Regions from separate parts of the Kitasatospora sp. NPDC056651 genome, predicted to be linked through region 1. Evidence: riboswitches for the same ligand, from Rfam matches in the RefSeq annotation. Region 1 holds a riboswitch; each other region holds the start of a gene.
The links. Region 1 has a riboswitch for cobalamin ahead of ACFRAR_RS21540 (ribonucleoside-diphosphate reductase subunit alpha). Riboswitches for the same ligand answer to the same signal wherever they lie in the genome.
Positions count from the first base shown of each region.

Region 1 (6,564 bases):
CGAGGAGTTCGCCGCAGGGATGCGGGCGGAGGAAGTCGTGGAGCGCCCAGCGGGCGGCGCGGGGGGAGTCGCGGCGCCGGGGCAACCAGCAGCTCCGCTCGGCGGGGGCGGGGGAGGGCGGAAGGTCTTCAGGCATGGCAGGGCCACCTCCGATTGTGCGGGGTGAAGACGGCTGAAGAAGGCAAGGGGATGCCCGGTGACTAGCCCGCCATGATCACGGTTTGTAGATCGGCGATCTACGGTGAGTAGCATGCTCCTGGGAACTTCCAAAGTGCAAGTCCCCACTTTGGAAGTGATCAAGAATTGTTGTCGTGGGCTGGGGGCGGCAGACTGGCAGCGCATAGACGCGGGGAGGTCACGCATGCCGGTGAACAGGAATCCGACGGTCCGACAGCGGCGGCTCGCTCGAACTCTCAAGGAGATGCGGCTTGCTGTGGGGTTGACGATCGCTCAATCAGCGAGGCAGCTGGTCTGCGCTGAAAGCAAGATCAGCCGGATCGAGGCCGCGCAGTCCGGGATCAGACTCGTAGATCTCAGGCTGCTGCTCGACCTCTACGGAGTGGCGGACCAAGCGACACGCAGCCAGTTGGAGGACTTGGCTCGGGATGGGCGTCTGCGCGGCTGGTGGGACAGGTATTCGGATACCTTGTCGCCGCTGTATGCGGACTACATCTCGTTGGAAGCCGATGCCTCGGACGCCTACAGCGTGGAGACCTTCCTGATCCCGGGCCTGTTGCAGACGGAGGACTACACCCGGGCTGTCGTGCGGGCGCAGATAGAGGACGCCAGTGTCGAACAGGTGGAGCAGCTGACGAAGGTCCGGCTGGAGCGCCGGTCGGTGCTGACGCGGGAATCCCCGCTACGGCTGTGGGTTGTGTTGTCGGAGTCGGCCTTGAAGCACCAGGTTGGTGGGAGGGCTGTGATGCAGGAGCAACTCGACTATCTGGTCGCCATGGCGGATCAGCCGAACATCAACATCCAGGTCTTGCCGGAGGAATCGGATGTTCACGCAGCGCTGTTCGGGCCACTGGTGATCCTCAGCTTCCCTGAGAGTACCGAGACGGATGTCGTGTACGTGGACAGCCTCCTCAGCACGCTCTACATCGAGGAGCCTGGCGAGGTCTTCAAGTACTCCAACCTGTTCCGCCGGGCGTTGGCCGAGTCTCTGCCGCGCAAGGAGTCGATCGCGCTCGTCGAGCGCATTGCGAAAGGAAAGTACAGCGATGAGTAGCGTCCCGCAGGGTGCGGCCGCTGCCGACCTCATCTGGCGAAAGTCGTCGTTCTCAGGCGCGCAAAGCAACTGTGTGGAGATCGCGACTGGCGTCACCGATGTAGTGCCGGTGCGTGACTCGAAGGACCCGGGTGGGCCGGCGTTGCTCTTCGCGGCTGATGCCTGGGTCTCGTTCCTCGCCGGGGTCAAGTCCGGGGAGTTTTCGGCCGACTGATCAGACAGAGGTGCCCCGCACGGGCTGTGGCCGTGCGGGGCACCTCTCAGTCTGTCCGTACGTCTTAGCCTAGAAGTCGTCGTCGAAGGACACCGAGCCCTCGACGGCCACCTGGTACGCCGACACGCGGCGCTCGAAGAAGTTGGTCAGCTCCTGGACGTTCTGGAGCTCCATGAACCCGAACGGGTTGGTGGACCCGTACCGGATCGGCAGGCCGAGCCGCGCGAGGCGCTGGTCGGCGACGGCCTCCAGGTACTGGCGCATCGACTCGGTGTTCATGCCGGCGAGACCGTCACCGCAGAGGTCCTTGGCGAACTGGAGCTCGGCCTCGACGGCCTCCTCCAGCATCTCGGTGACCTGCTTGGCCATCTCGTCGTCGAAGAGGTCGGGCTCCTCCTCGCGGACCGTGTCCACGACCGACATCGCGAAGTCCATGTGCATGGACTCGTCGCGGAACACCCAGTTGGTGCCGGTCGCGAGACCGTGCAGCAGGCCCCGGCTCCGGAACCAGTACACGTAGGCGAACGCGCCGTAGAAGAACAGGCCCTCGACGCACGCCGCGAAGCAGATCAGGTTGAGCAGGAACGCCCGCCTGTCCTCCTTCGTCTGGAGCGAGTCGATGTGGTCGACCGCGTTCATGTACTTGAAGCAGAACTGGGCCTTCTGGCGGATGGAGGGGATGTTCTCCACCGCGGCGAAGGCCGCGTTGCGGTCCTCCGGGTCGGGCAGGTAGGTGTCCAGCAGCGTCAGGTAGAACTGGACGTGCACGGCCTCCTCGAACAGCTGACGCGACAGGTACAGCCGCGCCTCCGGGGAGTTGATGTGCTTGTAGAGGCTCAGCACCACGTTGTTGGAGACGATCGAGTCACCCGTCGCGAAGAACGCGACCAGTCGCCCGATGAGGTGGCGCTCGCCCTCGCTGAGCTTCGCCAGGTCGGCGACGTCGGAGTGCAGGTCCACCTCCTCGACGGTCCAGGTGTTCTTGATGGCGTCCCGGTACCGGTCGTAGAACGACGGGTAGCGCATCGGGCGCAGGGTCAGCTCGAAGCCGGGGTCGAGCAGCATCTTCTGGCGGTCGTCGGACATTACTGGCAGGCCTCGCAGGACTCGGGGTTCTCCAGGGAGCAGGCGATGGCGGCTTCCTGCTCCGGGGTGAGGGAGGGGGTGTTCACCGGCACCGGGGCGGCGGCGCGGGCGGTGCCGGACGCGGCCTGGGCGATGCGGGTCGCCGGGCGCGAACGCAGGTAGTAGGTGGTCTTCAGACCGACCTTCCACGCGTAGGCGTACATCGAGCTGAGCTTGCCGATGGTCGGCGCCGCCATGAACAGGTTCAGGGACTGGCTCTGGTCCAGGTACGGCATGCGCGCCGCGGCCAGGTCGATCAGCGCGCGCTGCGGCAGCTCCCAGGCGGTGCGGTACAGCGAACGCACCCCTTCCGGCAGCCAGTTCAGGTCCTGGACGGAGCCGTTGGCGTCGCGCAGCGCGTCGCGGGTCTGCTGGTCCCAGACGCCGAGCTCCTTGAGCTCGCGCACCAGGTACGGGTTGACCTGGAGGAACTCGCCGGACAGCGTCTCGCGCTTGAACAGGTTGGACACCTGCGGCTCGATGCACTCGTACACGCCGGCGATGGACGCGATGGTCGCGGTCGGCGCGATGGCCAGCAGCAGCGAGTTGCGCAGGCCGGTGACGGCGATGCGGGCGCGCAGCGCGTCCCACTTCTCGCCCCACTGCGGCGCGGCCGTCGGGAAGTGGTCGATGTGCAGCTCGCCGCGGGCGGCGCGGGTCTCGCCGTACGCCTCGTGGCGGCCGAGCTGCTCGGCCAGGTCGGCGGAGCGCTCGTACGCGGTGAGCATGACGCGCTCGGCGATGAGCGTGGACAGTCGCGCGGCTTCGGCCGAGTCGAAGTCGATCCGCAGCTTGAAGAAGACGTCCTGGAGGCCCATCACGCCGAGGCCGACCGGCCGCCAGCGGGAGTTGGAGGTGCCGGCCTCGGTGGTCGGGTAGAAGTTGATGTCCACCACGCGGTCGAGGAAGGTGACGGCGGTGCGCACGGTGGCGTCCAGCCGCTCCCAGTCCATGGCGTTGACCAGGTCGTCGGCGGTGGCACCCGGGGCCACGTGGGCGCCGAGGTTGACCGAGCCCAGGTTGCAGACGGCGGTCTCGGAGTCGTCCGTGACCTCCAGGATCTCCGTGCACAGGTTGGAGGAGTGCACGGTGCGGCCCGGCAGCGCGGTCTGGTTGGCGGCGCGGTTGGAGGCGTCCTTGAAGGTCATCCAGCCGTTGCCGGTCTGTGCCAGGGTGCGCATCATGCGGGCGTACAGGGTCTGCGCCGGGATGGTGCGGACGGCCTTGCCGGCCAGCTCGGCCTTGCGGTAGGCCTCGTCGAAGTCGGCGCCCCACAGGTCGACCAGCTCGGGCACGTCGGCCGGGGAGAACAGCGACCAGTCCTCGTTGGCGTTGACCCGGCGCATGAACTCGTCCGGGATCCAGTGCGCCAGGTTGAGGTTGTGGGTGCGGCGGGCCTCTTCGCCGGTGTTGTCGCGGAGCTCCAGGAACTCCTCGATGTCGGCGTGCCAGGTCTCCAGGTAGACGCAGGCCGCGCCCTTGCGCCGGCCGCCCTGGTTGACGGCGGCGACCGAGGAGTCGAGGGTGCGCAGGAACGGCACGATGCCGTTGGACTTGCCGTTGGTGCCGCGGATCAGGCTGCCGCGCGAGCGGATGCGCGAGTAGGACAGGCCGATGCCGCCGGCGTGCTTGGAGAGGCGGGCGATCTGCGCGTAGCGGTTGTAGATCGAGTCCAGGTTGTCCAGCGGCGAGTCCAGCAGGTAGCAGCTGGACATCTGCGGGTGCCGGGTGCCGGAGTTGAAGAGCGTCGGCGAGGAGGTCAGGTACTCCAGGCGGCTCATCAGGCCGTACAGCTCGGCGACCTCGCGCACGGACTGCTCGGTGTCGCCGACCGCCAGGCCACAGGCGACGCGGAGCAGGAAGTGCTGCGGGGTCTCGATCACCTTGCGGGTGATCGGGTGGCGCAGCAGGTAGCGGGACTGCACGGTGCGCAGGCCGAAGTACTCGAAGCGGTCGTCGCCCGCGGTGTCGATCAGCGCGTCCAGGGCGGCGGCGTGCTTGGCGACGAAGTCCGCGGTGGTGTCGCCGATCAGGCCCTCGGCGTGGCCGACGGCGATCGAGGCGGAGAAGGAGACCGAGCCCTGGCTGTTCGCCTCGTCGACGATCTCCAGCGCGAGCAGGCGGGCGGCCAGCTTCGAGTACTGCGGGTCCTCGGCGATCATCGACGCGGCGGCGTCCACGGCCAGCCCGCGCAGCTCGGCGAAGTCCGAGCCGGCGTGGCGGCCGCGCAGCGCGGCGGCGGCGACGTGGCCGGGGTCGACCTCGGTGAGGTCGGTGCTGCGGTCGGTGAGCAGCCGCAGCAGGGCGCCGCCGGGGTCGGAGACCGTCGGGTCGGTGAAGGCGGTACCGGTGCCCTGGGCGGGCAGGGTGACTGAGGCGGCGGTGGTCAAGGCGCTCTCTCCTGGCGGCGATCGGCGGCGGTGATCGGGGGCCGCCGGGCCGATCGGGGCAGGGGAGCACGGCACGAACGCAAACGGCGTCGCGCGACGGTGACTCCCCGGCCCGCCCGCGAGGCCCGGAGGTGTACTGCTCGTGCTGGCGCGCGGCCTCTGCGGGAGGGCCGTGGCGCAGGCCGTCGGCAGGTACTCGGACTCGCGGTACGGCTGCTGGAGCCGTCCGCACACCGCTGCGGGGCAGTCCCGGATTCGCACCGGGTTCCCCTGCATCGACAGCAGAAGCGAGCATACATGTAGTGCCGCCAGCTTGCGGCGGCACCATATGTTGTGCCTGTCGTGTCGCGGGTGCGGATGGACCGGGTGGCCCGTCAGTGCTTGAGATAGACCTTGTACGTGCTCGAATCGCCGGTCGGGGAGGTGAACTGGGCCACCAGCCGGTAGTTGCCGGAGGCCGTCACGGCGTCGCTCAGGGCCCGGTCGGTGGCCTTCGGCGCGGTGCTGTCGAGGACGACCACGGTGAACCAGCCGTCCCGGATCGCGGCCACGCTGCCGTCGTCTCCGTGGTGCTGCACCCCGGCGGCGTCGCGGTACTCCGTGCCGGTGCGCGAGGAGATCCACTGCTCGGGCTTGGAGACGCCGCCGAGGTAGTACTCGGCGAGTCCGTCGACCTCGGTGAGGTAGCGGCCCTCGGGCTCGGTGTGGACCCGCAGGACGGCCAGCAGACGGCCGGAGTCGGGGCCGTTCTGGTAGCGCAGGGCGGACTGCTCCAGGCCGAGGGCGAGCAGCGCGACCCAGACCAGGATGCCCAGCTGGGGGTGGCGGAAGTGGGCGCCGACCAGTCGGGTCAGGCCGACCCCGGCGAGCGGGGCGGCCAGCAGCATGCCGTAGGCGAGGTGGCGGAACAGCGCGCCGGAGGTGCCGGTCCACACGTGGGCGGCGGGGACCAGCAGGGCGGTGACGGTCAGGACGGTGCCGAGCAGGGCGCGCTGGCCCCGGGTCGTGGGAACGGGGTCCTTCTCGGGCGCGTCGTGCTCGTTCATCTGCTCGCGGCGCGCGTAGGCGATGGTGCCGGCCACCGCGAGGACGGTGAACAGGCCGGCCCACTGGAGCGTGGAGAGCAGGATCGAGCCGGCCGAGCCGGCGGTGTTGCCCTGGGAGGGCGACCACCCGGCGAGCTTGCCGAGCGTGCCGCCCGGGAGCAGCAGGACGAGGGTGCCGGCGCCCGCCAGCAGCGCGCGCAGGGCGGCCGGGCCGGCCCGGTGGTACGGCCGGGCGCAGGCGAAGGCGAGGGCGACCAGGGCCGGGAGGGCGAAGGCCGCGGAGTAGGCGACGGCGCAGGCCAGGGCCGCGGGTGGGGCGGCGAGCAGGGCCAGGGCCGGATGGCGGCGGGCGGTGAACACCGTGGCCCAGGCCGCGAGCGCGACCAGGAGCACGGCGAGGGACTCGGGCGCGGCGTAGAAGCCGGTCACGACGGTGGACTGGAGGACGGCGTAGACGGCGATGGCGCAGATGGCCACCCGCTCGTTGAACAGGCGCCGGGTCAGCGAGTACAGCAGCACCGTGGTGATCAGCGCGAAGCCGAGGCTGAGCAGCCGGGT
Region 1 covers NZ_JBHTWX010000054.1:45,612-52,175, reverse strand. The annotation lists gene ACFRAR_RS21560 (ATP-binding protein) at 1-136, opposite strand, end outside; gene ACFRAR_RS21555 (helix-turn-helix domain-containing protein) at 362-1,231, shown strand; gene ACFRAR_RS21550 (DUF397 domain-containing protein) at 1,224-1,445, shown strand; gene ACFRAR_RS21545 (ribonucleotide-diphosphate reductase subunit beta) at 1,515-2,531, opposite strand; gene ACFRAR_RS21540 (ribonucleoside-diphosphate reductase subunit alpha) at 2,531-4,936, opposite strand; cobalamin riboswitch at 5,130-5,272, opposite strand; gene ACFRAR_RS21535 (glycosyltransferase family 39 protein) at 5,335-6,564, opposite strand, start outside.

Region 2 (6,564 bases), on a different contig from region 1:
CTGTCCGCCGAGCACGGTGAGGCTGTGCGGGGTTCGGATCCAGGTGGAGCCGCCCACCCCGCGCAGCGCCGACCGCAGGTTGTCCTCCAGGCGCTTCACGAACGCGCGCCGGTTGCGGCCCTTCAGGGCGACCTCGCCGTGCTTGAGGAGCACGCAGTGGCCGTAGGGTTCGGTGCCGCCGCGCGGAGCGGGCAGGCGGGTGTCGTCGGTCGGGTGGTCCATCCGGAAGTCCCAGTGTCGTCGTTTCGGTGTCGTCGGCACCATCCATCGTGCCGGACGGACCGCGGCGGGAGCCGCGGGGGGCCTGCTGCCGGGGGCACCCACCTGGGCGCGAGTCGCCGGCGCACGGTCGCCGGGGGGGGGGGGCGCGGGGGGGGGCGGGCCCCCCCCCCCCCCCCCGGGGGGGGGCGGGGGGTGGGCGCGGCGCCCGCCCCGCTCCCGTCAGCCGGCCTCCGTCAGCCCGCCAGTTCCTCGCGCAGCACCCGGGCCGCGCCGACCAGGCTGTCGAGGGAGGCGCGGGTCTCCGGCCAGCCGCGGGTCTTCAGCCCGCAGTCGGGGTTGACCCAGAGCCGCTCGGCGGGGATCGCCGCGAGACCGGCCCGCAGCAGCTCGACGGCCTCCTCGGTGCTGGGCACCCGCGGGGAGTGGATGTCCCAGACGCCGGGGCCGACCTCACGCGGGTAGCCCGCCTCGGCGAGTTCGCCGGCCACCTCCATGTGCGAGCGGGTCGCCTCCAGGGAGATGACGTCCGCGTCGAGCTCGTCGATCGCCGTCATGACGGCGCCGAACTCGGCGTAGCACATGTGGGTGTGGATCTGGGTGTCCGCCCGCACGCCCGAGGTGGCCAGCCGGAAGGCCTCGGTGGCCCAGTCCAGGTAGGCCGGGCGGGCGGCGGCGCGCAGCGGGAGGGTCTCGCGCAGCGCCGGCTCGTCCACCTGGACGACGGCCGCGCCCGCCGCCTCCAGGTCGGTGACCTCGTCCCGCAGGGCGAGGGCGACCTGTCGGGCGGTGTCGGCCTGCGGCTGGTCGTCGCGGACGAAGGACCAGGCGAGCATGGTGACCGGGCCGGTCAGCATGCCCTTGACCGGGCGCCGGGTCAGGCCCTGCGCGTAGCCGAACCACTCGGTGGTCATCGGGTGCGGGCGGGAGATGTCTCCGGCCAGGACCGGCGGGCGAACGTACCGGGTGCCGTAGGACTGCACCCAGCCGTGCCGGGTGGCCAGGTAGCCGGTGAGCTGCTCGGCGAAGTACTGGACCATGTCGTTGCGCTCGGGCTCGCCGTGCACCAGGACGTCCAGACCGGCCTTCTCCTGGTAGGCGATGACCTCGCGGACCTCGGCCTCCATCCGCTCCCGGTAGGCCGCCGCGTCGATCCTCCCGGCGTTCAGGTCGGCGCGTGCGATGCGCAGTTCGGTGGTCTGCGGGAAGGAGCCGATGGTGGTGGTCGGCAGCAGCGGCAGGCCGAGCCGGGCGTGCTGGGCCTCGGCCCGCCGAGGGTAGGCCTGGGCGCGGCGGGTGTCGTCGGCGGTGACGGCGGCGGCCCGGGCGCGGACCGCCGGGTCGTGGGTGATCGGGGAGTTGACGCGGGAGGCGAGGTCGGCGCGGTTGGCGGCGAGCTCGGCCGTGACGGCGCCGGTGCCCTCGCGCAGGGCCCGGGCGAGCAGGGCGGCCTCGCGCGCCTTCTGCTTGGCGAAGGCCAGCCAGCGCGCGATCTGCGGGTCGATGTCGCGCTCGGCGGCGGCGTCGATCGGCACGTGCAGCAGCGAGCAGGCCGGCGCCACGTCGACGGTGTCCGCGAGGCCCAGCAGGGTGGCCAGGGTCGCGAGGGACTTCTCCAGGTCGTTGATCCAGATGTTGCGGCCGTCGATCACCCCGGCCACCAGCCGCTTGCCGGGCAGCCCGCCCACCGCGGCGAGGTCCTCCAGGTTCGCGGCGGCGGGGCCGGTGAAGTCCAGCGCCAGACCCTCGACCGGGGACTTGGCCAGCACCGCCAGCGCCTCGCCGAGCCGGTCGAAGTAGCTCGCGACCAGCAGCTTGGGCCGCTCGGTGAGGGCGCCCAGCTCACGGAGGGCGCGGGCGGCCGCGTTCAGCTCCGCCGGGGTGCGGTCCTGCACCAGCGCGGGCTCGTCCAGCTGCGTCCACTCGGCACCGGCGTCCTTCAGCGCGGCGAGCAGTTCCGCGTAGACCGGCAGCAGCCGGTCCAGCAGGGTGATCGGCTGGAAGTCGGCCGCCACCCCGGGGGCCGGCTTGGCCAGCAGCAGGTAGGTCACCGGCCCCACCAGCACCGGCCGGGCGGTGTGGCCGAGCGCGAGGGCCTCCTCGAACTCGGCGACGGCCTTGGCCGGGTTCGCGACGAACACCGTGTCCGGGCCCAACTCCGGCACCAGGTAGTGGTAGTTGGTGTCGAACCACTTGGTCATCTCCAGCGGTGCGACGTCCTGGGTGCCGCGCGCCATCGCGAAGTACCCGTCCAGCGGGTCGGCGTCGACGGCCTCCCGGTGCCGCGCGGGGATCGCGCCGACCGCCACGGTGGTGTCCAGCACGTGGTCGTAGAGGGAGAAGTCGCCGGTCGGCACCTCCGCCACCCCGGCCTCGGCGGACTGCGCCCAGTTCGTCCGGCGCAGCTCGGCGGCGGTGGCCAGCAACGCCTCGGCCGTGACCGTGCCCTTCCAGTACCCCTCGATCGCCTTCTTCAGTTCCCGGTGACGGCCCTGCCGGGGGTAGCCGTACGCGGTGGCCACGGACGCCGCGGCTGCGGACTTCGCTGTCAAGGGACTCTCCTTCGCGAGCCTGAATCCTCAAGTGCCCGGTGACGGCACGAGGACGCGAAGGGATGACGGACCTGACGGACGTCCGCACCCGTGCACGGCTCCGCCCGGTATGGTCGCCGACCCGCCCACGAGGTCACCGGATGGCCGCGCGCGAACGGTCGCGCACGGGCAGTGGCAGGTCTTCGGACTCGCGGGCGCGCCCTCCCCGGCCTGAACCAGGGGTGGACACCTACTGGCCGTCGCTTCCCAGACCCGTCCCGGGTCCAGTGCGTATGACGGCGGTCGTTCCCACTCACCGCTGCGGGGCAGTCCCGGACTGGCCAGTCGAAAGGCGTCACCGGGTTCCCTCTTGCGACGCCCCGCCTGGCGGGCGGGGCGAACCAGCTGCGCCGCCAGCTTAGGGGCAAACCACCGTGGCCGAGGCGGAAATCTCGAAAGGCGTCTGCATGGTGAGACGTCGCGGCCGCGCGCGGCTACTCGGCCGAGCCCCCGAGCGGCCGGTCGGCGTCGCCCTCCGGGGCCAGTTCCGGTACCGGGTGGGGCTTGCCCTCGGAGTCGACCGCCACGAAGACCAGTTGCGCCGTCGCCACCCTGGTGACGGGCCCGGCGAGGTTCCACCGCTCCGAGGTCACCACCACCGACACGTCCATCGAGGTCCGCCCGGCGCGGCCGACCCGGGCGCGGACGGTGAGGAGGTCCCCCGCCTTGACGGGCGCCAGGAACGACATCTCCCGGACCGAGACGGTGACCGCGGGAACGCCGGCGTGCCGGCCCGCGGCGGCGGCCGCCGCGTCGTCGATCAGCTTCATCATCACGCCGCCGTGCACCGTCCCGTAGAGGTTGGTGTCGTGGTCGCTCATGATGTGCGCGAGGGTGACCGCCGAGTCGGCCGGGGTGCGGGAGAGGACGGAGGGACTGGTCACAGCGACGGCCCGCCCGTCATGGCGCCGTGGGAACCGTGGTCGGCGTTCCGCTGCACGGAACTCTCCTTCGTGAGGTCGCGCGCCCCGGGCGTGCCGAGGAGCGGGCAGCCGTCCGTATACGGTCCACCCGCACCGTCGGCCCGACTCGGGGTCGTGGTGGGACCGCGGGCCACCACGGCACGCGGGCAGCGGCAGGTCTTCGGACTCGCGGGCACGCCCTCCCGGCCGGAACCGGGGACGGACGCCCACCGGCCGTCGCTTCCCGGCCCCGTTGCCGGGCCCGGTGCACGGGACGGCGGTCGCTCCCGCTCACCGCTGCGGGGCGGTCCCGGACCGGCCAGTCGAAAGGCGTCACCGGGTTCCCTCTTGCGACGCCCCGCCTGGCGGGCGGGGCGAACCAGCTGCCCCGCCAGCTTACGTCCATCCGCGCAGCTCACGGCCACCGCCCACCTCTTCGGTCGGTCCACGCACGACCCCTGGGGCCGCGCGCCCGGGCGGACGGCAGAATGTCCCCATGCGGCACATCTACGTCATCGGCATCGGCGCGGGCGACCCCGACCACCTCACCCTGCAGGCGGTCAAGGCGATCGCCCGCACCGACGTCTTCTTCGTCCTCGACAAGAGCGAGGAGCGACAGGACCTGATCCGGCTGCGCCGCCGGATGCTGGCCGACCACGGCCGGCCCGGGCACCGCGTGGTCGAGGTGCCGGACGCGGAGCGCGACCGCACCACCCCCGCGTACGCGGCCGCCGTGGACGACTGGCGGGTGCGCCGCGCCGACCTGGTCGAGCGTCTGGTCGCCGAACACCTCGGCCCGGACGAGCGCGCCGCGTTCCTGGTCTGGGGCGACCCGGCCCTCTACGACAGCGTCATCGCGGTGGTGGAGGACGTGTCGGCCCGGGGCGGGGCGCCGTTCGAGTACGAGGTGGTCCCGGGCATCAGCAGCGTGTCCGCGCTCGCCGCCCGGCACCGCACCACGCTGACCAGGGTCGGCCGCCCGGTGCAGATCACCACCGGGCGCCGCCTGGCCGAGGGGTTTCCCGAGGGGGTGGACGACGTGGTGGTGATGCTCGACGGCCGGGCCGCCTTCACCGAGATCGACCCCGAGGGGCTGGACATCCACTACGGCGCCTACCTCGGCACCCCCGACGAGGTGCTGGTCTCCGGGCCGCTCGCCGAGACCGCCCCGCGGATCCGCGAGGTGCGGGAGCGGGCCCGCGAGCGCAAGGGCTGGATCATGGACACCTACCTGCTCCGGCGCTCGGGCGACTGACCGGACGCGGCACCGGCGAGCGGGGCGGGAGGTTCCCTCCCGCCCCCTCGGGGGGATATCCCCACCGTCCTCGCACCCGCTGCCCTGATGGCCCGGTGGATCTTGGAGAGCAAGGCTGAAGGCATCCGGAAACTCCGGTTCCAAGGAGGATGTCTGATGTTCAGTCGGAACCCCGTACGGCGTCGCGCGGCCCGCGTCGCGGCCGTCTCCGTGCTCGCCGTGGGACTCACCGCCGTGACGGTCGGCAGTGCCGGGGCGATCGTCAACGGGACGGACGCCACGCAGCGCTATCCGTTCATGGCCTCGGTCCCGGTGTCGGCCCCGGGCCTGGACGACGGCGTCTGCGGTGCCTCGTTGATCGACCGCCAGTGGGTGCTGACGGCGGCCCACTGCGTCGACCCGAACCTGGTCACGCCCACCGGGACCGTCCGGATCGGCAGCTCCGAGCGCAGGTCCGGCGGCACCGTCCGCGCCGTCGCCGGCACGTTCACCCACCCCGGCTACCGGCAGGGAGGGGGCGCCGGGCCCAACCTGAACGACGTCGCGCTGATCCGTCTGGACCGCCCGGTGAAGGAACGGCCCGTTCCCGTCGCCGAGCGGCCCGGTGTCCCCGGCACCCCGACCCGGCTGCTCGGCTTCGGCACCGTCGTCGACACCGACGATCTCGGCGGCCTGCGGTTCCCCGACCACCTCCAGCAGCTGGACACCCGCCGGGCGGCCGAATCCGAGTGCGACCCGGGCTACGCCGACCCCACCCGGCTGTGCACCGTCAGCCGGGTCCCGCGGGCGATGGCCTGCTTCGGCGACTCCGGCGGGCCGCAGATCCAGCGCGGCCGGGGCGGGCGGTGGGAACTCATCGGCGTCACCTCCGGCCCGGGCATCGGCGGGCATGTCCCGTGCGCCTCCGGCCCCGGCCTCTACAGCAGCGCACCCGCCTTCGCCGACTGGATCCGCGCGACCGTCCGCGCGAACAGCTGACCCGCTACGACCCGCGCGCGGCGCGCCGCCCCGGAGGTGGGGCGGCGCACCCGGGCGACACCGTCAGCGGTCGGTGAACTCCGGCGGGCGCCTCTCGGCGAAGGCCGTCATCCCCGGTCCCAGGCCGCGAACGCTGCCACGATTTCGGTCATCAGCCGGGTGTTGAGCGCGTTGAGCACCTTCGGCCGGTCGAGCGTGATCAGCCCCACCCGCCCCCTGCGCTCGGCCGGGATCGTCTCGTAGCCGGTCACTCGCCGTCCTCCCTCAGGGTGGTGATGATCGCGGAGAAGTCCAGCCCGCCCGCCTCGCCCTGGGCGAAGGCGGCGTACGACTCCGCTGCCCGGCGCCCGAATTCGGCCGGGACGGCGCAGGCGGTGGCGGCGTCGGCGGCCAGCCCGAGGTCCTTGGCCATCAGGGCGGCGGCGAACCCGGCCGCGTACTCCCGGTTCGCCGGGCTGGCCGGGACCGGCCCGGGGACCGGGCAGTTGGTGGTGAGTGCCCAGCACTGGCCGGAGGCGGTGGCGGCGACATCGAAGAGGGCCTGGTGACTGAGCCCCAGGCTCTCCCCGAGGACGAAGGCCTCGCTCACCGCGATCATCGACACCCCGAGGATCATGTT
Region 2 covers NZ_JBHTWX010000157.1:4,679-11,242, reverse strand. The annotation lists gene thiI (tRNA uracil 4-sulfurtransferase ThiI) at 1-222, opposite strand, end outside; gene metE (5-methyltetrahydropteroyltriglutamate--homocysteine S-methyltransferase) at 456-2,771, opposite strand; cobalamin riboswitch at 2,948-3,122, opposite strand; gene ACFRAR_RS36295 (acyl-CoA thioesterase) at 3,245-3,694, opposite strand; cobalamin riboswitch at 3,888-4,062, opposite strand; gene cobF (precorrin-6A synthase (deacetylating)) at 4,209-4,967, shown strand; gene ACFRAR_RS36285 (S1 family peptidase) at 5,124-5,945, shown strand; partial or broken gene ACFRAR_RS36280 (enoyl-CoA hydratase) at 6,059-6,196, opposite strand; gene mmsB (3-hydroxyisobutyrate dehydrogenase) at 6,193-6,564, opposite strand, start outside.
Region 2: it holds a riboswitch for cobalamin, as region 1 does, so the genes downstream of both, ACFRAR_RS36295 (acyl-CoA thioesterase) here and ACFRAR_RS21540 (ribonucleoside-diphosphate reductase subunit alpha) in region 1, are expected to answer to the same signal.

Region 3 (6,564 bases), on a different contig from region 1:
AAGTGCGGGACCAGTCCGTTGACGGCGCCGAGCAGGGTCGATTTGCCGACGCCGGTGCGGCCGACCACCAGGCACAGCTCGCCCTCGGGGACGTGCAGGTCGACGTCGCGCAGCACGGGTTCGGCGGCGCCCTGGTAGCGGACGCCGACGTGGTCGAAACGGATCACTGTGGTACCTCGGCGTCGGTGCGGTCATGCGGCGGAACAGACTTGGCGGGCGGGGCGATCGGCGGCACGGAGGCGGTCGGCGAAACGGAGGCGATCGGCGCCACGGAGGCGGTCGGCGCCGCGGGGCCCGCCGGGCGGGGCTGGTCGGGCGGCGGGGCGATCAGCCCGGCCGCGCCGGCCAGCAGCACCGCGACGGCGGGCACCAGCGGCAGCGCGGGCCAGCTCAGCGGGTGCAGCGAGGGCGACAGGTCGGTCGGGTCGTAGCCGACGGTGCCGAACAGCGTCACCGCGGCCAGGATCCCGCTGGCCGTCACGCCCCACTCGGCAGCCCGGAACCGATCCGGCCGGTAGGTGGTGCGGCGCACCCGCCGCCCGCCGAGGGCCAGGCCCGCGCAGCACAGCGCCGAGCCGGCCAGCAGCGCCGGGATGCCCAGGAAGGCCGGCGCGGTGCCGTCCAGCAGTCCGTACGCCCCCGCGCAGAGCCCGGCCATGCCGAGCAGCATCAGGGCACCGGTGGCCAGGCGGGAGCCACGGGCTACGGTGCCCGAGCGGCCGTAGCCGCGCGAGTCCATCGCGGCGGCCAGCTTCAGCGAGCGTTCCAGCGCGTCCTCCAGGACGGGGACGACGATGCCGCGCAGCGCCCGTACGCCCTTGCCGCCGCCGGCCCTCAACCGTCGGGCCCGGGCGACCCGTTGGACGCTCTGGACGAGCTGCGGCGCGACGCTCACCGAGACCGTGACGGCCACGCCCAGCTCGTACAGCGCGCCCGGCAGCACCCGCAGCGCCCGCTTGGGGTTGGCCAGGGTGTTGGCGGCGCCGATGCAGCAGATCAGGCAGGCCAGCCGCAGCCCGTCGAAGGCGGAGGAGAGCACCGCCTCCAGCGACACCGGGCCGCCGATCTCGATGCCCGCGTACCAGGCCGGGGTCGGGATGTGCGGCAGGGTGAACATGACGTGGTCGCTCGCGGTGACGCCGGTCGCGAAGACGCAGCGGAACGCCACCCGGATCGCGATCACCACCAGGGCCAGCCAGAGGTAGTAGCCGAAGCCGCGCGCCCAGGGCGCGTCGGTGCGGCGGGCGCTGACGACGTAGCCGAGCACGGCCAGCACCAGCAGGAGCAGCAGCGGGTTGGTGGTGCGGCTGGCGGCGGTGGCGAGCGCCAGCGCCCAGGCCCACCAGGCCACCGGGTGCAGGGTGCGCGGCGCCCGGCGGCCGTCCAGGGCCGCGGTCGTCACCGTCACCGCGTCCGCCGGCGGCGCCGACGGGCGGACGCCACGCCGGCCCCGCCGAGCACCACGGCGGCCAGCACGGTGAAGACCAGGGGCAGTACCGATCCGGTGCTGGTCTTGGGCTCGGCGGCGGGGGCGGCGTCCACCACGACGGTGGTCGGGGACGGGGGCGGCGCCGCCTGGTCGGCGGGGGTGTCGGTGGGCGCGGGCGTGCCGGTCGGGGCCGGGGTCTCCTCGGGCGCGGCGGCGGTCGGGGCCTGCTCGGGCGCTCCCTCGGCGGGCGGCGCGCCGTCGACGGGTGCGGGGGCGTCGGGGGCGGGGACATCGGGGGCGGGCACACCTCCCGCGGCGGGCGGCCGGGCCCCGGCGGGCGGGGGCGTGGCCGCGGGGCCCCGGCCGGAGCCGCCGCCGTTCGCGGCGCTGCCCGCGCCACCGCTGCTGCCACCACTACTGCTGCCACCACCGGTGCCACCGCCCGAACTCCCGGACCCGCCGGCGCCGTTGCCGCCCGAGCCGGTGCCCGCTCCGGTCCCGCCGGAGCTGCCGGAGCTTCCACTGCCGCCCGGGGCGGTGTTGTGGGCCCGCAGCGATTCCGGCGAGACGGTGGGGCGGCCCTCGGTGCCCTCGATGTTGGTGCCGCCGAAGATCCACAGGTCGACGCTGCCGGGCTTCGGGTGGTAGGACATCGCGCCGAGCTGGCTGTAACTCCAGTCCTTGTCCCCGGGATCGGCGTGCCAGTACGACCAGTAGGCGCTGGCCGGCGGGGTGAGCACGCACTTCTCCTGGTCGGCCGTCGGGAACTGCTTGCCGCCCTGGTAACCGCTGTACCCGATCCGGCAGATGAAGGCCGGGCCGTCGTGGCCGGTGCCGGTGGTCCGCCAGCCGCCCTGGTTGAGCAGCTCGTAGCCGCTGGTCGGGGTGGTGCCGCAGGAGCGCAGCACCGGGCCGCCCCACCTGCTCATGTCCACGGCCAGGACGACGCCCGAGCCGGCGGTGCACTGGTCGATCGGCTGCGGGGTGGCGGCGGCCGGGGTGGCCGTGCCGAGCAGGGCCAGGACGCCGGTCACGGCGCCGAGCGGGGACGCCGTCCGACGGCCGTTCGTACGGGGGGTGTTCACCGGTGCCTCCCCGGGCTGGTGCGGGCGCGGCGGATGCCGACGGCGGTGCCGCCGGCCAGCAGCAGGGCCACCGCCGGCAGGGCGAGGGCGTCCACGTCGGTGCCGGTCCGGGCCAGGTCGGAGCCGGTCGGGCCGGGGTTGCCGGCCGGCCCGGCGCCGTCGTCCGCGCCACCGGCGCCCGGCGAGCCCGTGGCGGTGGGCGAGTTGGTGGCGGCGGGCGAGTTGGTGGCGGCGGGCGAGTTGGTGGCGGTGGACGGCCCGGACGCCGTGGGCGAGCCCGAGCCCGTCGGCGACGCGGTCGGCCGCGGGGTGGCCTCACCCCCCACCGGCCGGCTCAGCGTGCCGAAGGAGGTGCCGACCGCGCCGCCCAGCACCTGGGTGGACGCCCGCACGTCCGAGCCCGGCTGTCCCCCGGCCGCGACGTTGAAGCCGCCGTCCGGGTTCTGCTGCCCGGCCAGGAAGTCCCGGGCCCGGGCGATCGCGGTGCCGTACTGCCCGGCCCGCAGCGAGAGCGCCTGGACGGCGAGGGCGGCCGAGTTGGTGGAGTCCCCGGCCGCGCCGGGGAAGCCGCCGTCGGCGAGCTGCCGGCCCTCGATCCAGGCGACCGCGCGGTCCACGGCCCGCTTGGCCTCCGGGTCGTCGGTGCGCAGGTCGAGCGCCATCGCGGCGATCGCGGTGCTGTCCACGTCGGAGTCACCGGTGGCCGGGATCAGGCTCGGCCAGGAGCCGTCCGGATGCTGGAGGCCACTCAGGTAGCGCACCGGCTCGGCGGCGTGGGCGGCGTCCCCGGCCCGCAGCTGGGCCATGACGCCGAGGGACTGGGAGAACACCGAGGTCGCGTACCGGTAGTTGCCGCGGTCGGCGCAGGAGGTGTCGGGGGCCTTGCCGGGCTCGGCGCAGACCGCCGCGGCCAGGGCGGCGATCAGGTCCTGCCTGGCGAAGGCGCGCGGGTTGCGGCCGGTCACCTCGGCGAACAGCGCGGCCTTGCCGATCGAGCCGCCGCCGGCGAACTCGGTGCCCACACCGGTCCAGTCGTCGACGGTGCGCCCGCTGCCGTCCGCCCCGCGACCGTCGAGGAAGTCGGTGAGGCGGCGCAGCGCGGCGTCGTCGGTGCCGGTGGCGGCGAGCGCGAAGCCGGCGTCGATGGTGAGGCCGAAGTCGCCGAAGCCGGTGCCGGGGAAGGACTCGTAGTAGTGGCCGTCGAGCAGCCGGGCCGGGTCGGTGAGGTAGGCGCCGCCCTTGGCGAGGTCGGGCATCCGGCCGCCGGGCTGCGGGGTGGTGAGGTCGTGGGTCAGCTCGGCGAGGTCGGTGCCGGCCAGGGCCAGGACGGACTGCTCGGTGGCGAAGTGGTCGGCGTCGACGGCCGAGGGGTCGGCGCCGAAGCCGCCGCCGGGCAGCTGCCGGGCGGCGAGCCAGCCGGTGGCGGCGGCGCGGGCGTCGGCCTTGCCGGCGGCGTGCAGGGCCTGGGCGGCCAGCGCGGTGGTGGTGGTGTCGCCCGTGCCGGCTCCGGCGTACGGCCGGAAGCCGCCGTCGGGCTCCTGCCGGGCGGCGAGCCAGGTGGTGGTCCGCTGGACGGTCTCGGGGGCGGCCCCGGCCCGGCGCAGGGTGAGGGCGGCCAGGGCGGTGGTGGCGGGGTCGGCCTCGCAGTGGTCGCCGGGGGCGATGTTGACGGACGAGAAGCCGCCGTCGGCGCACTGGGCGGAGGCGAGCCGGGCGACGGCGCTCGGCGGGACGTCCGCCCCGGCCCGGGCGAGGGCCAGCAGGGCGTACGCCTGGTTGATCGGCCAGGTGGCGCCCTCGAAGTCCCCGGCGGCGGTGCAGGCGCCGGCCTTGCCGGGGGCGTCGCAGACGTGGCCGGCGAGCGCGGCGATCAGGTCGTGGCCGCCGAAGTCGCGCGGGTTCCCGCCGGTGGCCTCGGCGACCAGGGCGAGCAGTGCGGCCGCCTGCACGCCGGGGGCCGCGTCGGGGCCGGCGGGGAACGCGAACTCCTGGGTGTGGGCGGCGAGGTGGGCGATGAGCTTGCGCACGGTGTCGTCGTGCCCGCCGGTCGCGGCGAGCGCGAGGGCGGTGTCGGCGGTGGCGGCGTGGTCGACCGTGCCCCAGTCGTCGACGACGTGGTCCCCGTCGGTCAGCCGGCCGATCAGCCAGCGGGCGGCGGCGGGCAGGTCGCCGGTGGACGGCTTCGGGGTGCCGGTGGGCGTCGTGGTCGGGGAGGCGGTCGGGCTCGCGCCGCCGGTCGGCGACGGCGAGGCACCGCCGGTGGCGCGGACCGATGCCGGGCTGAAGGTCGGCGTGCCGCTGGTGCCGCCGATGTCGGTGCCGCCGTACACCCAGGCCTCGACCTCGCCCGGGCCGGGCTTCTGGGACATCGCGCCGAGCGTGGCGTACTTCCAGGTGTCCTGTCCGGCGGGGGCGATCCAGTAGGACCAGTACCCGGTCGCCTGCGGGGTGTTGACGCAGGCCTCCTTGTCCGGGGTCGGGTACTGGGTGCCGCCGTCGAACGCGCCGTTGCCGAGCCGGCAGATGAAGCCGGGGCCGTCGTGGGCGGTGCCGGTGGTGCTGAACCCGGCGTTGTGCAGCAGGTTCATCCCGGTGGTGGGGTGGGCGTCGCAGCCGCGCAGCACGCCGCCGCCGAACGGTCCGAAGTCGACCGCGACGACCGCGCCGGAGGTGGCGGTGCACTGCTCCATCGGGTCCGCGTGCGCGGTCCCGGGCAGTGCCGCCAGGGCCAGGCTGCCCGCGGTGAGGGCGAGGGCGGTGGCCGCCGCCGGGACGGCGGTGCCTCGCCGCCACCCGGTGGGACGGTGTCTGTGGACCGGCACGGAAACGACTCCCTGTGACTCCGGCGCCGGCGCGGACACGGGGACGCAGCAGGGCACGCCCCGGGACGGGGGCGTTCCGTACCGCGTCGCAGTCCTCGACGACGCTCGTGCGTGTTCCGTGGCGCAGGCATTCCGACTCGTCCGCCGCCACGAGCCGGAACGGCTCGCCACGACGGGCACACGGTTGCGGGACAGCGCCGGATTCGCACCGGCTTCCCCTGACAGCCACGGAGGAAAAACGCTTCATCAGACCATGCCCGCGCCGACCGGGTCAACGCTTCGTCATATCGCCTGCGTCACGGTCGACAAGGGCCTGAATACGGTAACGTCCCGGCTCGGCCGAGCGGGGGAACCCGGTGCGAATCCGGGGCTGACGCGCAGCGGTGTGCGGGGTGGCTCGTCCACCCCGCGAGCCCGAATGCCCGGCGGCCGCACAGCTCTGCGGAAGTCCGTCCACGCGATCCGGGCGTCGGCCGCCCTCACGCCGGCGCACGTCCGTCGGCGCGCCTGGGCACGGTCGGAGCCCCCCTACCCCAGGAGCCCTTCCCGTGACCACCGCCTCCCGTCCGCCCGTCCACCGGAACCTCTCCGCCCACCGGAGCCTGCCCGCCCGCCGGGGCCTCGCCGCCGCCGTTGCCGTCCTGGCCGCCGCCGGCTGCGCGCTCGCCACCGCGATACCGGCCGGGGCCACCGCCACCCCCACCCAGATCGCCACCTCCCGCACCAACGGCGTCGCCTACCTGCGCACCCTCCAGGGCGCGGACGGCGGCTACGCCGGCAGCGGCCTGTCCAACGAGTGGGCGTTCAGCGCCTTCGCCGCCGCCGGGACGGCCGCCGCCGACGTCACCCCGGGCGGCGACGCCTCCAAGAACGCCCGCCTGGTGTACCGCAACCAGCTCGCCGCGCCGTCCTGGCCGAGCGCCAACCCGGTGGTCACCGACTACGAGCGCGGCATCCTCAACTCCTACGCGGCGGGCATCGATCCGGCCCGGGTCGGCCCCGGCCGCAACCTGGTCGCCGACGCGGTCTCCTACTGGCAGACCGCCGAGCCCGGCTACTACGGTCCGTCCGGCAACGTCAACGGCACCGTCTTCGCCCTGCTCGCCCTCGGCGGCGCCCGCACCCAGAGCGGCGCCCAGCGGGTGCCGCAGCCGCTGCTGGACGCCTCGGTCGCGGCGGTGCGCGCCAACCAGCACGTCGACGGCGGCTGGAACTACAGCAAGGCGGC
Region 3 covers NZ_JBHTWX010000152.1:9,710-16,273, forward strand. The annotation lists gene ACFRAR_RS35995 (ABC transporter ATP-binding protein) at 1-167, opposite strand, end outside; gene ACFRAR_RS36000 (CbiQ family ECF transporter T component) at 164-1,402, opposite strand; gene ACFRAR_RS36005 (hypothetical protein) at 1,405-2,514, opposite strand; gene ACFRAR_RS36010 (prenyltransferase/squalene oxidase repeat-containing protein) at 2,511-5,336, opposite strand; cobalamin riboswitch at 5,441-5,595, opposite strand; cobalamin riboswitch at 5,683-5,760, shown strand; partial or broken gene ACFRAR_RS36015 (prenyltransferase/squalene oxidase repeat-containing protein) at 5,978-6,564, shown strand, end outside.
Region 3: it holds a riboswitch for cobalamin, as region 1 does, so the genes downstream of both, ACFRAR_RS36010 (prenyltransferase/squalene oxidase repeat-containing protein) here and ACFRAR_RS21540 (ribonucleoside-diphosphate reductase subunit alpha) in region 1, are expected to answer to the same signal.